Regions from separate parts of the Janthinobacterium goodfellowi genome, predicted to be linked through region 2. Evidence: predicted binding sites of a transcription regulator. Region 2 holds the regulator's gene; the other holds the start of a gene.
What was found. The regulator FliA, encoded in region 2, starts transcription of late flagellar genes. The targets are predictions, from matches to a motif close to CTAAAGTTTNNNNNNNNNNNGCCGNTA.
Positions count from the first base shown of each region.

Region 1 (6,849 bases), on a different contig from region 2:
CCGCCAGCAATGCAGGGTGTAAGTCAGCTTTTGTTGGGCCGCGTCATCTCCAGCGGCACGATCCATGCGCTGAATTGCTCTTCCGTTACATAACCCAGGGCCAGTGCCGCTTGCTTCAGGGTCGTGCCTTCATGCTGGGCCTGCTTGGCGATTTGCGCCGCCTTGTCATAGCCGATGTGCGGCGCCAGCGCCGTGACCAGCATCAATGAGCGTTCCATCAGTTCGGCGATGCGACCACGGTTCGGCGCGATGCCGTGCGCGCAATGCGCGTCGAAGCTGCGCATGCCGTCGCCGAGCAGGCGCGCGCTTTGCAGGAAGTTGTGCGCAATCAAGGGCTTGAAGACGTTCAGCTCAAAATTGCCCGAGGCGCCGCCCACCGTGATGGCCACGTCGTTGCCGAACACCTGGCAGCACAGCATGGTCAGCGCTTCGCACTGGGTGGGATTGACCTTGCCCGGCATGATGGAGCTGCCCGGCTCGTTTTCGGGGATGGTGATTTCGCCGAGGCCCGAACGGGGGCCGGACGCCATCCAGCGCACGTCGTTGGCGATTTTCATCAGGGCCGTGGCCAGGGTTTTGAAAGCGCCATGCGCGGCGACCAAGGCATCGTGGGCGGCCAGCGCGGCAAACTTGTTGCTGGCCGTTTCGAAAGGCTGTCCCGTCAGGCGCGCCAGTTCGGCGGCGATGCGGCCGGCAAATTCCACGTGGGCATTCAAGCCCGTGCCCACGGCCGTGCCGCCGGCGGCCAGCTGCAGCAGCGGCGGCAACGCTGCCGTGATGATGTGCTCGGCGAAGTCCAGCTGCGCCACGTAGCCGGAAAATTCCTGGCCCAGGGTCAGCGGCGTGGCATCCTGCAAATGGGTGCGGCCGATCTTGACGATGTCGGCAAATTCCGTGGCTTTCGCATCCAGAGTGGCGCGCAGCTGGCGCAGCGGCGGCAAGACCGTGTTGGCGACGGCCAGCGCGGCCGCCACGTGGATGGCGGTGGGGAAAATGTCGTTCGAGGACTGGCCCAGGTTGACGTCGTCGTTCGGGTGCAGCAGGCGCTCGGCGCCCCGCAAGCCGCCGATCAGCTCGGAGCCGCGGTTGGCCAGCACTTCGTTCATGTTCATATTGCTTTGCGTGCCGGACCCCGTCTGCCAGACAGCCAGCGGGAATTCTGCATCATGCTTGCCGGCCAGCACTTCGTCGGCCGCCTGCGTGATGGCGATGGCTTTCTTGCCATCCAGTAATCCCAGGTCCAGGTTGACGTGGGCGGCCGCGCGCTTGACGGTGGCCAGGGCGGCGATCAGTTCGGGCGGCATCTTTTCCGTAGAGATATGGAAGTGCTCGAGCGAGCGCTGCGTTTGCGCTCCCCATAGCCGGTCGGCGGGTACGTCGATCGGGCCGAAACTGTCGCGTTCGATTCTGCTACTCATGGCATCCCTTTCATCGATGGAGGTGGATCGAGTGTACTCCAGGCGCAAAAAAGGCACAGGATGATGCTGTATTGCATCATTTTTGCCCTGACCCATCTATATTTTTGCGATTTCCTGCCGTTAAAGACAGGCGAGTCCCCATTATTTATCCTGTTATCAAAGCGATCAGTCCATGCAGAGCAGTATCCTTCCCCGTTGGTCCCTGATCGCGTGCGCCGCCGCCAGCCTGGCCTTGCCGCCCGTCATGGCGGCCGAACTGGGCGAGATGGCGGTGCAGTCGCACGTGGGCCAGCCTCTGCTGGCCGAGCTCGAACTGACGGCCCTGGCGCCCGATGAGGTCAACGGCGTGGCCGTGCGCCTGGCCTCGCCCGATGTGTACCGGGGCGGCGGCATCGGCATGGACCCGGCGCTGCAAACCTTGACGATCAGCCCGTTTGAGCGCGGTGGACGCCACTATGTGCGCGTGGCCACGCGGCAAGCGATCCAGGCGGGCCATGTGCACCTGTATTTATTGCTGGGTAATGGCAATGGCGCCATCGTGCGCCTGGGCACCTTGTGGCTGACGCCGGCGCCGCCCGCCGCCGTGCCCGTCAGTGCGCCAGCCAGGCCAGCTATTCCGGTGCCCGCGCCTGTCTCCACGCCTGTGCCGTTGCCACGCGCCGTATCCGTCGCGCCGTCGCCCGACGCCGCCGCGCTGGCGGCCCGCGCGCGGGCCGAGGGCCTCGTGCGTCCGGCGCGCGTGTTCGTGCCGCCGCCCGCCGCACCCAAACTGGCCGCCCCGGCGCTGCCGCGCCGCGCCGCGGCGCCCGTGGCCGCCTGTGCGCCGCAGGCGGATGCGGGGCAGGCGGCAGCGTGCATGGCGCTGGACGAGAAAAATACGGCCCTGAATGAAAAGCTCGGCGAGCTGGAAGGCAAGATCGGCGTCTTGCAACAGGCGCTGGCCTTGCCCGCCGCCGCCGTGCCGCCCGCTGCCGCGCCAGCCGTGGCGGAAGCGCCCCATGCCAAGCCCAAACCCCTGCATGCGGCGCCGGCAGCCGACAAGGAAAAGAAATCGGGCGGCAGCGGCTTGCTGTGGCTCGGCATCGGCACGCTGGCTTTCCTGCTGCTGACGGCGTTCATCGTGTATGCCGTACGCAAGCGCAGGCAAGCGGCGGAGCCGGGTGCGCCGTCGAAATACTGGGTCTTGCTGCGCAAGCCGTTCGGCCGCAGGAAGAAGGATGTGCCCGTGCTGACGGAGGCGGTGGAGGAGGAAGCGGCCGCGCCGGAAGCGGAGCCGTTCTCGCGTTAATGCTGTTGCAAGGCCGCTCTATAATTTGATATAAAAAAAGATATTAAAAAAATACATGGAAACGCTTGCCAATCACGTTGCCTATTTTTTAAAGATGGTGATATGATTAATTCAGTGGACTTGCTCTACGACAAAACAGCCCCAGCCTGGCGCAGTCACCAACGATAGTGTGGCGCGGTAAACCAGGTGTAGCGTTGCATAAACGCCTGGGTCTGGAAGCGGTTTGCGATGCCGACGATGTGCTCGCGAACGCCGGATGCAACCGGCAGCGAGGCGACGCCAGGAGATACCTGGGGCTCGCCTTCCACATTCCCCACCTTGCTTTTTGAGCGCCGCAGATGGCGCGCTCGATGTCAGGGTGATAGACGTAAAAAAAGCACCCGCGGGTGCTTTTGTCGTTTCTGGCGCGGCAAGCTTCTTACATGCGGGCGCGCGAACCTGGCATGGCGTTCGACAGCTGCGTCATCCATGGTTCCGTGATGGCGCGGATTTCGCGGTCATTGGCCAGGATTTGCTTGAGCAAGTCGATCTTGCGCAGGCGCGAGGCGCCGGCCAGGGCAGGTACCTTGCCCGCCATGGTTGCGCTGGCGGCGCTGGCGCACTGGTTTTCCAGGGCATCCAAGTCATTCCAGTCGCTCGAACGTGCGGCCACGACCATTTTATTGGTCATTCCTGCAATATTTTCATACATCGAGAGAACGTCGTTGGAGGTCATGAGCACACCCGTAACTAGTGAATGGATTACCGCTTGTCTAGATTAACGGCGGGTCCAACGGGAACTTGAGGGTGTTTTTGAAAAAAAAGTGAAAATAATTTGGGCGTTTTCTGGCTGGCCGTCGGCATCGTCCGCAAACCCCCATGGATGCCGGGGTGGCGCTGTCGGCAGCGGTGGAATTATTTGACGAGTTCTTCCAGTCCGGCACTCAGTTCGGCCGGCGGCGGCATCCTGTCGACCAGCACGGACGGCGGCAAGCCGAGCGCTTCGGCCACCTCGTTGGGATAGCAGGCGATGATTTCTTCATTGCTCAAGGTATTTTCCTCGATGCGCGCGCGCCAGGCGGCCAGGTGGATGATGGCGGCCAGGCGGTTCAACGGTGGCTTGGCCAGCGGATCGGGAAAGGCGGCGATGGCCTCGGCAAAGGCGGGCGGAAACTTCCAGCGGCGCGCCAGTTCGGCGCCCACCTGCGCATAATCGTAGCCCAGCGATACCCGTTCCGCGTCGAGCCGGCGCGCGTCGAGCGGCGGGGCAATCTTGTCGAGCTGCATGGCTTGCTCGGGCATGGCGGCGTGGATCACCAGTTGCCCGATCGCATGCATCATGCCGATGGTGAATGCCAGGTCCTGGTTGTCGCCCGTCTGCTTCGCGATCCAGCGGGCCGACACGGCGCTGTGCAGACTGTAGCGCCAGAATTGCGGCAAATGCAGGCCCGGCACGGCCTTGAAACCGCTGACCAGGGCCGAGCTGATGACGAGCGTGCGCACGGTCACAAAACCGAGCATCAGCACGGCGTCTTCCACCGTGCCGATGCTGCGCGAGACGTGGTAATAGGCCGAGTTGGCCAGCCGCAGCAGCTTGGCGCTCAAGGCCGGGTCCGCTCCCAGCTGGCGCGCGATGTCTTCGGTGGCGATGGCGGGGTTGTCGAAACTGCGCACCAGTTCATCGACGATCTTCGGGGCGGCAGGCAGGGCGTGGGGATGCTGGAACAGCGCTTCCAGTTGCATGGCAATCTCCTTGGCGTTCGCGCGGTACGGCGTGCACTCGTGCAACTATATGCCGATTTTTTTGTCCGCATGCAAAAAAGTTAGGGGACGGTTTTTCACCTAAAAAGGCAGGGTTTTCAGGGTATGATTTTGGCTATTACATCGAAAGGATCGCCATGCACGGTTTGCGTTTTTCCTGGTCCCGGACGCCAGTCCAGGCTGCCATCATCCTCGCCCTGGCCGGCGTCTCGCTGACCGGTTTGCCTGCCCAGGCGCATGGCCAGCAAGCGGCCGCCAGCGCCGGCGTCCCCGCTGCCGCGAAGGCCTTGCCCGGCGACGACTTCTACGATTACGTGAATGGCGACTGGCTGCGCAGCACGGAGATTCCCGCCGACCGCAGCAGCTGGGGCTCGTTCGCCATCCTCGCCAACGCCACCAACGAGCGCATCATCGGCCTTGTCGAAGGTCTGGCGGCGGCGCCACAGGCCGATGCATCGGCGCGCCAGGTCAGCGATTTTTACCGCTCCTGGATGGATGAAGCGGCTATCGAAGCGAAAGGCTGGGCGCCGATCAAGCCGCTGCTCAAGAAGATCGATGGCATACGCGACCGGGCGGGGCTGGCCCGCGCGCTGGGCGAGAGCCTGCGCGCCGACGTCGATCCGCTCAATTCCACCAATTTTTATACGGAAAACCTGTTCGGCCTGTGGGTGGCGCAAGACTTGAACGACACCACGCGCAATGTGGCCTACCTGCTGCAGGGCGGACTGGGCTTGCCCGACCGCGCGTTCTATCAGAGCGACAGCGCGCGCATGCAGGGCTTGCGCGCGGGCTACCAGGCGCATATCGCCGCCATGCTCCAGCAGGCCGGCTACCGCGATGCGCCGGCCCGCGCCGCGCGCGTGTTTGCGCTGGAACAGCAAATTGCCGCCAGTCACGCCAGCCGCGAGGATTCGGCCGATGTGGCCAAGGGCAACAACGCCTGGCGCGCCGCCGACTTCGCCAGCAAGGCGCCGGGGCTCGACTGGAAAGTGTTCTTCCAGGCGGCAGGGCTGGGCCAGCAGACGGATTTCATCGTCTGGCATCCGACGGCCATGACGGGCAGCGCCGCCCTGGTGGCAAGCGTGCCGCTGACCACCTGGAAAGATTTCCTCGCCTTCCACGCGATCAACCATTTCAGCACCATCTTGCCGAAGGCGGCCGCCGACCAGCGCTTCGCCTTCTATGGCAGCGTCCTGAGCGGTACGCCGCAGCAGTCGCTGCGCAGCAAGCGGGCGCTGGCCGCGACGAATGCGGCCCTCAGCGACGCCGTCGGCAAGCTGTACGTGGAACGCTATTTCCCGCCTGAATCGAAAGCCCGCGTGCAAGACATGGTGACGAATATCGTCGCCGCCTTCTCGCGCCGCATCGACAAGCTGGACTGGATGGCGCCGGCCACCAAGGCGCAGGCGCAGGAAAAACTCAAGACCCTGTATGTGGGCGTGGGCTACCCGGAACGCTGGGAAAACTATGCGGGCTTGCGCGTGGTGCGCGGCGATGCGCTGGGCAATGTGCAGCGGGCGGAACAGTTTCATTACCGGCAGGAACTGGCCAAGCTGGGTCAGTCGCCCGACCGCAAGGCCTGGGCCATGCCGGCGCAGCTGGTCAACGCCGTCAACCTGCCGCTGCAAAATGCGCTCAATTTTCCCGCCGCCATCCTGCAGCCGCCATTCTTTGACCCGCAAGCATCCGATGCGGCCAACTATGGCGGCATCGGCGCCACCATCGGCCATGAGATCAGCCATAGCTTCGACGACCAGGGCGCCCAGTTCGACGCCCAGGGCAAGCTGCGCGACTGGTGGACGCCGGCCGACCTGGCGCATTTCCAGGCGGCATCCAAGCAATTGGTGGAACAGTTCGCGGCCTACAAACCGTTCCCCGACCTGGCCGTGAATGGCCAGCTGACCCTGAGCGAAAACCTGGCCGACCTGGCCGGCGTGGCGGCCGCGCATGACGCGTTCACCCTGTCGCAGCAGGGCAAGCCGGCGCAGCCCGCGGCGGACCGCGAATTCTTCATCGGCTATGGCGTCAGCTGGCGCAGCAAGGCGCGCGAAGCGGCGGCGCGCCAGCAAATCCTCACGGATGGCCATGCGCCGGCGCAATACCGCGCCGCCACCGTGCGCAACCTCGACGCCTGGTATCCGGCCTTCGACGTCCAGCCGGGGCAGCAGCTGTACCTGGCACCGGAACAGCGCGTGCGCGTCTGGTAGTCATTGACGGTGCCGGACGCGCAGCGCGCCGGCACCGTAAAATGGCGTGATTACAGATTGGAGCGCCATGAAGCCAACCCCGCAAGATCCCATCCACGCCATCACGGGCCGCACCCTGGCCCATTACGACGCCAGCGCCGAGCAGTTTTTCGAAGGCACGCGCGACCACGACGTCAGCCAGAATATCGGCGCGCTG
Region 1 is NZ_JBNYXN010000004.1:354,050-360,898, forward strand. It holds gene fumC (class II fumarate hydratase) at 24-1,418, opposite strand; gene ACQ4WQ_RS17540 (type IV pilus assembly protein FimV) at 1,591-2,706, shown strand; gene ACQ4WQ_RS17545 (flagellar protein FliT) at 3,125-3,421, opposite strand; gene ACQ4WQ_RS17550 (HDOD domain-containing protein) at 3,601-4,428, opposite strand; gene ACQ4WQ_RS17555 (M13 family metallopeptidase) at 4,584-6,653, shown strand; gene ACQ4WQ_RS17560 (class I SAM-dependent methyltransferase) at 6,721-6,849, shown strand, end outside.
Region 1: the regulator FliA is predicted to act here: its motif matches at 3,465-3,491, upstream of ACQ4WQ_RS17545 (flagellar protein FliT).

Region 2 (6,849 bases):
CGCCGCCGCCGAGATGAGCGGCATGATGAATGAAATCCGTGCCATGCGCGGCATGATGGAAACCCAGCTGGCGGAAATCTCGTGGGGCTCGACGCAGCAGCGCGAGCCGCAAAAAGCCGTCGTGCTGCGCGAAATGCTGGCCGCCGGCTTCTCGGCCAGCCTGGCGCGCTACCTGATCGACAAGCTGCCCGCCGGCCTCGACGGTGCGCAAAGCATGCGCTGGATCAAGACGGTCCTGAGCCGCAACCTGAACACGGTCGCCAATGAAGACGCCATGCTGGAGCAGGGCGGCGTATTCGCGCTGGTCGGCCCGACCGGCGTCGGCAAGACCACCAGCACGGCCAAGCTGGCGGCCCGTTGCGTGATGCGCCACGGCCCGGAAAAGCTGGCCCTGATCACCACGGATGCCTACCGTATCGGCGCGCACGAACAGCTGCGCATCTACGGCAAGATCCTCGGCGTGATGGTGCATTCGGTGAAGGATGAGGCGGACTTGCGCATCGCCCTGAAGGAACTCAAGAACAAGCACACGGTGCTGATCGATACCGTGGGCGTGAGCCAGCGCGACCAGATGGTGACGGAACAGGTGGCCATGCTGTCGGGCGCCGGCGCCGACGTGAAGCGTTTGCTGTGCCTGAACTCGACGGCGACGCAGGAAACGCTGAACGAAGTGGTGCGCGCCTACCAGGGCAGCGGCCTAGCCGGCTGCATCATGACCAAGCTCGATGAAGCGGCGTCGATCGGCAACGTGCTCGACGTGGTGATCCGCCAGAAGCTGAACCTGTTTTATGTGTCGAACGGCCAGCGCGTGCCGGAAGACCTGTACCTGGCCGACCGCGGCTACCTGATCGACCGCGCCTTCAAGCTCAAGCGCGACTCGGCGGCGACGCAGTTTTCCGATGCCGAACTGCCGCTGCTGATGGCGCAGGCGGCCGCCCGCAATAATGAAGCGCGCGGGGTGCACCTTGGCTAATTTCGATTTCGACCAGGCCGAAGGCTTGCGCCGCATGCTGGCCGGCCCGCAGCCGCGCGTCATGACGTTCCTCTCGGCCACGCCGCAGGACGACAAGGGCGCCATGCTGGTCAACCTGGGCGCTTCGCTCGCCTATGGCGGCAATGACGTGCTGCTGCTCGACGCCAGCGGCGGCAGCGACGGCGTGGCTGCACGGCTGGGACTGGCGCACGGCGCCAGCCTGCGCGACGTGGCGCGCCAGCAGTGCGGCTTGAATCAGGTCATCCACCAGGTGCCGCAAGGCTTCGGCGTGGCCAGCCTGGGCGCGCGCAACCACCTGATGGACAGCATGGACTATGCGGGCGAGGATGAATTGCGCCGCCTGGGCAAGACTTTCGAGGTGCTGGCGCGCCAGAGCGGCATCGTGCTGGTCGACGGCGTCGTGGCCGACGAGGGCGATTGCTTCCCCGTGCCGCTGATGGCTTCGTCGGATATCGTGGTGCAAGTGTCGACCAGCGCCACTTCGATCAAGGCGGCGTACTGCCTGATCAAGCGCCTGAGCCAGGAACTGGGACGCCGTCCGTTCGGCATTCTCGTCACCGGCGCTTCCGAATCCGAGGCAAAAGTGGTATACGATAATATGGCACAGGCGGCGAGCCGCTACCTGGCCGTGAAGCTGACCTCGATGGGTTCGGTGCCTGCCGATGAATATCTGCACCGCGCGGCGCGGCTGGGCCGCAGCGTGGTCGATGCGTTTCCGCTGGCGGGCGCCTCGGTGGCGTTTCGCGGACTGGCCGAGCGGCTGGCCCGTTCGGCGGCGCCGGTGCTTGGCGGCACCTTGTACCAGACGGGGAGCCCGCACCAGTTCAGCGCCTGACACCAACCGTAGCACCAGATAAGACGAGAAAACAATAAGCAGCCTATGTACACGGTCAAAGGGAAATCGAACAAGGACTATTTGCTGACGGAGCACATTCCGCTGGTGAAGCGTCTGGCGCACCATATGAAGGCGAAATTGCCGCCTTCGGTCGAGGTCGATGACCTGATCCAGGCCGGCATGATCGGCCTGCTCGATGCCATTACCCGCTATGAAGAGACGCATGGCGCGCAGTTCGAGACGTATGCCGTGCTGCGCATCCGCGGCGCCATGCTCGACGAATTGCGCACCAGCGACTGGCTGCCGCGCAGCATGCGCCAGAACATGCGCAAGATCGAAGAGGCGATGAGCACCTTGCAGCAGCGCCTCGGCCATCCGCCGACGGAGTCGGAAGTGGCGAAGCTGCTGAAAATGTCGCTGGCCGACTACCAGGAAATGCTGGGCGACGGCGGCGGCCACCAACTGGTGTACTACGAAGACTTTCATGACCCGGACGGCAATGACAGCTTCCTCGACCGCCACTGCGTGGACGAGGACAGCGACCCCTTGCGTTCCCTGCTCGATACCGATTTCCGGCAATCCGTGATCGATGCCATCGACGCGCTGCCGCCACGCGAGAAAATACTCATGGGCCTGTATTACGAAGAAGAGCTGAACCTGAAGGAGATCGGCGCGGTGATGGGCGTATCCGAATCGCGCGTCTCGCAGCTGCATACCCAGGCCGTCGCGCGCCTGCGCGCAACCTTGAGGGAGCAGGCGTGGACTGGTCCAGCGTAATCGGGCTGGCGCTGGCGCTGGCGGGCCTGCTGGTCGGCCAGGCACTGGAAGGCGGCAAGATGGCCTCCCTTCTGCAGCCGGCCGCCTTTGCCATCGTCATCATCGGCACCTTCGGCGCCGTGCTGCTGCAGACGCGGCTGCGCACCTTCGTGCGCGGCCTGGAAATGCTGCGCTGGGTCTTCCTGCCGCCGGCCGACACGCGCGCCGCGCTGGCGCGCGACATCGGGCAGTGGAGCCTGACGGCGCGCCGCGACGGCCCGCTGGCGCTCGAGCGGCTGATGGAAAACACGGCTGATCGCTTCAACGCCAAGGGCTTGCGCATGATCGTCGACGGCATCGCGCCCGACAAGCTGCGCCAGCTGCTCGACGTGGAAATCTCCGCCTACGAAATGGCCGAGCGCCAGGCCGTCAAGGTGTGGGAATCGGCGGCCGGCTATTCGCCCACCATCGGCATCCTCGGTGCCGTGCTGGGCCTGATCCACGTGATGGAAAACCTCACCGACCCGAGCAAACTGGGCAGCGGCATCGCCGTGGCCTTCGTCTCGACGATTTATGGCGTGGGCCTGGCCAATCTGCTGTTCCTGCCGGTGGCCAATAAACTCAAGGCCATCGTCTCGCGCCGCGTGGTGCAGTATGAAATCACGGCCGCCGTGCTGTACGACATCGCCACGGGCGACCACACGCGCATCATCGAAGAGCGCGTCTCCAGCCTGCTTCACGAGCACTGAGCGAGCACTGACCATGATGCGGCGCGCGCGCAGGAAGTATGACGAGGAACCGGACAACCAGGACCGCTGGCTGATCTCGTACGCCGACTTCATCACTTTGCTGTTCGCGTTTTTCGTCGTCATGTATGCGATCTCGCAAGTCAATGAAGGCAAATACCGCGTCTTCCAGAGCGCCATCGGCCAGGCCTTCAGCCTGGAAAAGGGCGCGCCGCCCATCATCATGGAAGCGCCGCAAGCGATCCCGCTGCCGAACCCCGCCCTGAAACGCCGCACGGAAGCCATCCGCCGCGAGCGCGAACACATGACGCGCCTGGCGCAGGACCTCACGTCCACGCTGGCGCCGCTGGTCAAGGAAGGCAAGGTCCGCGTGACGCAGACGAGCCGCGGCGTGAGCGTGGAAATCAATGCCAGCGTGCTGTTCGACCCGGGCGCGGCGCGCCTGACGGCGGAATCGGACCAGGCCCTGCGCGCCGTCGCCGTGCTGCTCAAGGACGACACGCACGACGTGCAGGTGGAAGGGCATACGGACGTGCAGCCGATCAGCAATTCGAACTTCGCCTCGAACTGGGAATTGTCTGCCGCGCGCGCCAGCGCCGTGGTGCGCCTGTTCATCGCCAGCGGCGTCAAGGCGTCGCGCCTGACGGCCGTGGGCCACGCCGACAACATCCCCGTGGCACCCAACGCCACGCCGGAAGGACGGGCGCGCAACCGCCGGGTCGCCGTGACGATCTTGTCCGGCATCCCCGAGACGGTGACGGAAGTGCCGACGGCGCCGCCGGCCAACTAGGACGGGCTTTTCGGGCCGGCGGGGCCTGGACCATGTCATTTGCTGGTCATACTGGAATGCTAGGCTGTCGCCCTTCTTTCAGCTTCCAGGTCATCCCATGCCTTCTTCCAGAACATTGCTTGCTTCGGCCATCGCCATCGTGTTGAGTGTCGCCGCCTGCGGCGGCGATAGCGACCCGGCCGGCAGCGTGCCGCCGCTCCCCGCCGGCCGCTGGATCGCCGGCGACCTGCACACCCATACCACCCAATCGGCCGACGCCGACGTCAGCCAGACCTTGGACAAGGTGCTGGCCAAGGCCTTTACCACGTATGGCCTCGACTGGATGGCGCTGTCGAACCATTTGCGCGTCTCCACGCGCGATGCACTGGGCGCACCACTGCCGGTGCCGGTTCCCATGTCCATCGGCGCCGAGCGTTATGAAATCCCGCGCGTGCAGGCCCTGCAGGCGGGCGGCAGCTATGCCGATAAGCTGATTTTCTCGGGCTTCGAGTGGGACATGCCGACCCATGATCACATCGGCGTCGGCCTGTTCGAAGGGGCGGACAAACTGGTCGCCAGCACGCGCGGCATGAAGGAGTTCGAATACCTGTTTACCACGCGCGACGCGGCCATGTTCGACGCCGCCGACGTCGCGGCATGGAAAGCGAAATACGGCGACACCCGCTACAACAAGACGGCTGCCGATGCGCTGCAAGCGATCAACTGGCTGAAACAGAATTACCCGGAAACCAGCTACGCCGTCATCAACCACCCGTCGCGCAACAAGGGCAGCTACAGCATCGCCGACTTGCGTGCCTTCAATGATGCCGCGCCGAACATCATGTTCGCCATCGAAGGCATGGTCGGCAACCAGATGGAACCGGACCGGGGCGGCTACACGGCCGCCTACACGGACGACAATGCGCTGCTGCGCGTGTATGGCGGCGTCGACTACGTGGTGGCCAAGCTGGGCGGGCCATGGGATGCGCTGCTGGGCGAGGGGCGCCGCATCTGGAACCTGACCGATTCGGATACCCACTTCAAGATCGTCGGCGGCAACAGCAGCGGCTATTTCCCCGGCGAGTATGCGAAGAACTATGTGTTCAACGGCGCGCAGGGTGTCCCGCTGGCGAAGGACTTGCTGGCCGGCTTGCGTTCGGGCAAGATGTTCTCGACTTACGGCGACCTGATCAATGCGCTCGATTTCAACCTCGCCAGCAAGGACGACCGCAAGGAGATGGGCGGCGAGCTGAAAGTGGCCAGCGGCGAGAAAGTCACGATCACCATCCGCTTCAGGAGCCCGGCCAAAAACAACTACGAAAAGCCCGTCGACAGCGGCGTGGCCGCCAACGTCAAGCCCGTGGTCGACCATGTCGACCTCATCGTCGGCGATGTGGGCGCGAAGGCGGCGGCGGGCACGCCGGCCTACAGCGTTGCCGGCAATGCCAGCACGCGCGTGCTCAAGCGCTTCACCAGCGCGGACTGGAAAGTCGGGGCCGACGGCTACGCCAGCGTGAGCTATGAAACGACGGCAACGAAGAGCCAGTATTTCCGCCTGCGGGGTACCAACTTGGGTACCGATGTCGCGGGCCTGACGCAGGGCGGCGAGCCGCTGGCCGACCAGCGCACGGGCACGACGGACAGTACCCAGCGTTTTAACGACATCAACGACCGCAATTACCGCAGCCTGTGGTTCTATTCGAATCCCGTGTTCGTCACCTTGCGTTAAACGTTAGCCGGCGCGCCGCCGGATGGGGCGGGAGCGAGCTGGATCGCGCTCCCGCTTGGTACAATCGTGCCTTCTCTCTTTTTATCACCTCATCATGAAAAGCAGTTCCCAGGGCGGTCTCGTCTACTCCACCGAAACGGGCCGCATGTGTCCCGCCTGCCGCCAGCCGCTGGCGCAATGCGCATGCAAGGCGCAATCGAAGGCGGTGCCGGCGGGCGACGGCGTGGTGCGCGTGTCGCGCCAGACCAAGGGCCGCGGCGGCAAGAGCGTCACCGTGGTGAAAGGCTTGCCGCTGGACGCCATCGCCCTGGCCCTGCTGGGCAAGCAGCTGCGCACGCAGTGCGGCTCGGGCGGCACCGTCAAGGATGGCGTGATCGAAGTGCAGGGCGACCATGTGGAGGCCATCCTGGCCGCGCTGGTCAAGCTGGGCCACCAGGCGAAAAAGGCCGGCGGCTGAGCGTGCGGAGGCGTGCGGCCCGCTGCCGTGCGCCTGTGGTAACGTGCATTTCCTCTTATGTGCCACCTCCTATGAACAGCAAACTGACCGGTATCGCCATCGCCATCGCCGCTGCCATCGCGGCAGTGCTGGCGCTCGTGTACTGGCCCGCGCCCGACGGCGGCACGCCGCAAGCGGGCGCCGCTGCCGCCGGCGCGCCGCCGGGACGCAGCCTGGCATCGTACTTGGCTATCGATGCCGCCCCGGCCGCCGGTGCCGCGCCCGTTGTCGTGACGCTCGCGCAGCGGCTCGAACGCCTGGGTGCCAGCGGCAAGCCGGAAGACGCGTATGCGGCCTACAATCTGCTCGATGACTGTATTTCTTTTGAGAAGGAAGGCCGGTTGCCGGGGCTGGAATTCGAGCTGGGCCGCGAGATGACGGCGGAAGAAAAAGCCGCCCAGCGGCAGCTGTGCGCGGGCCTGACGCAGCGCCAGCGCGAGGACCGCCTGGACTACCTGGCCACCGCCGCGAAGGCGGGCGTGCCGGGCGCGGCCACGCTGTTCCTGTCGGAAGGCCCGTTCGGC
Region 2 is NZ_JBNYXN010000001.1:385,182-392,030, forward strand. It holds gene flhF (flagellar biosynthesis GTPase FlhF) at 1-973, shown strand, start outside; gene ACQ4WQ_RS01735 (MinD/ParA family ATP-binding protein) at 966-1,829, shown strand; gene ACQ4WQ_RS01740 (RNA polymerase sigma factor FliA) at 1,875-2,606, shown strand; gene ACQ4WQ_RS01745 (flagellar motor protein) at 2,588-3,334, shown strand; gene motD (flagellar motor protein MotD) at 3,351-4,121, shown strand; gene ACQ4WQ_RS01755 (CehA/McbA family metallohydrolase domain-containing protein) at 4,219-5,829, shown strand; gene ACQ4WQ_RS01760 (translation initiation factor Sui1) at 5,924-6,286, shown strand; gene ACQ4WQ_RS01765 (hypothetical protein) at 6,358-6,849, shown strand, end outside.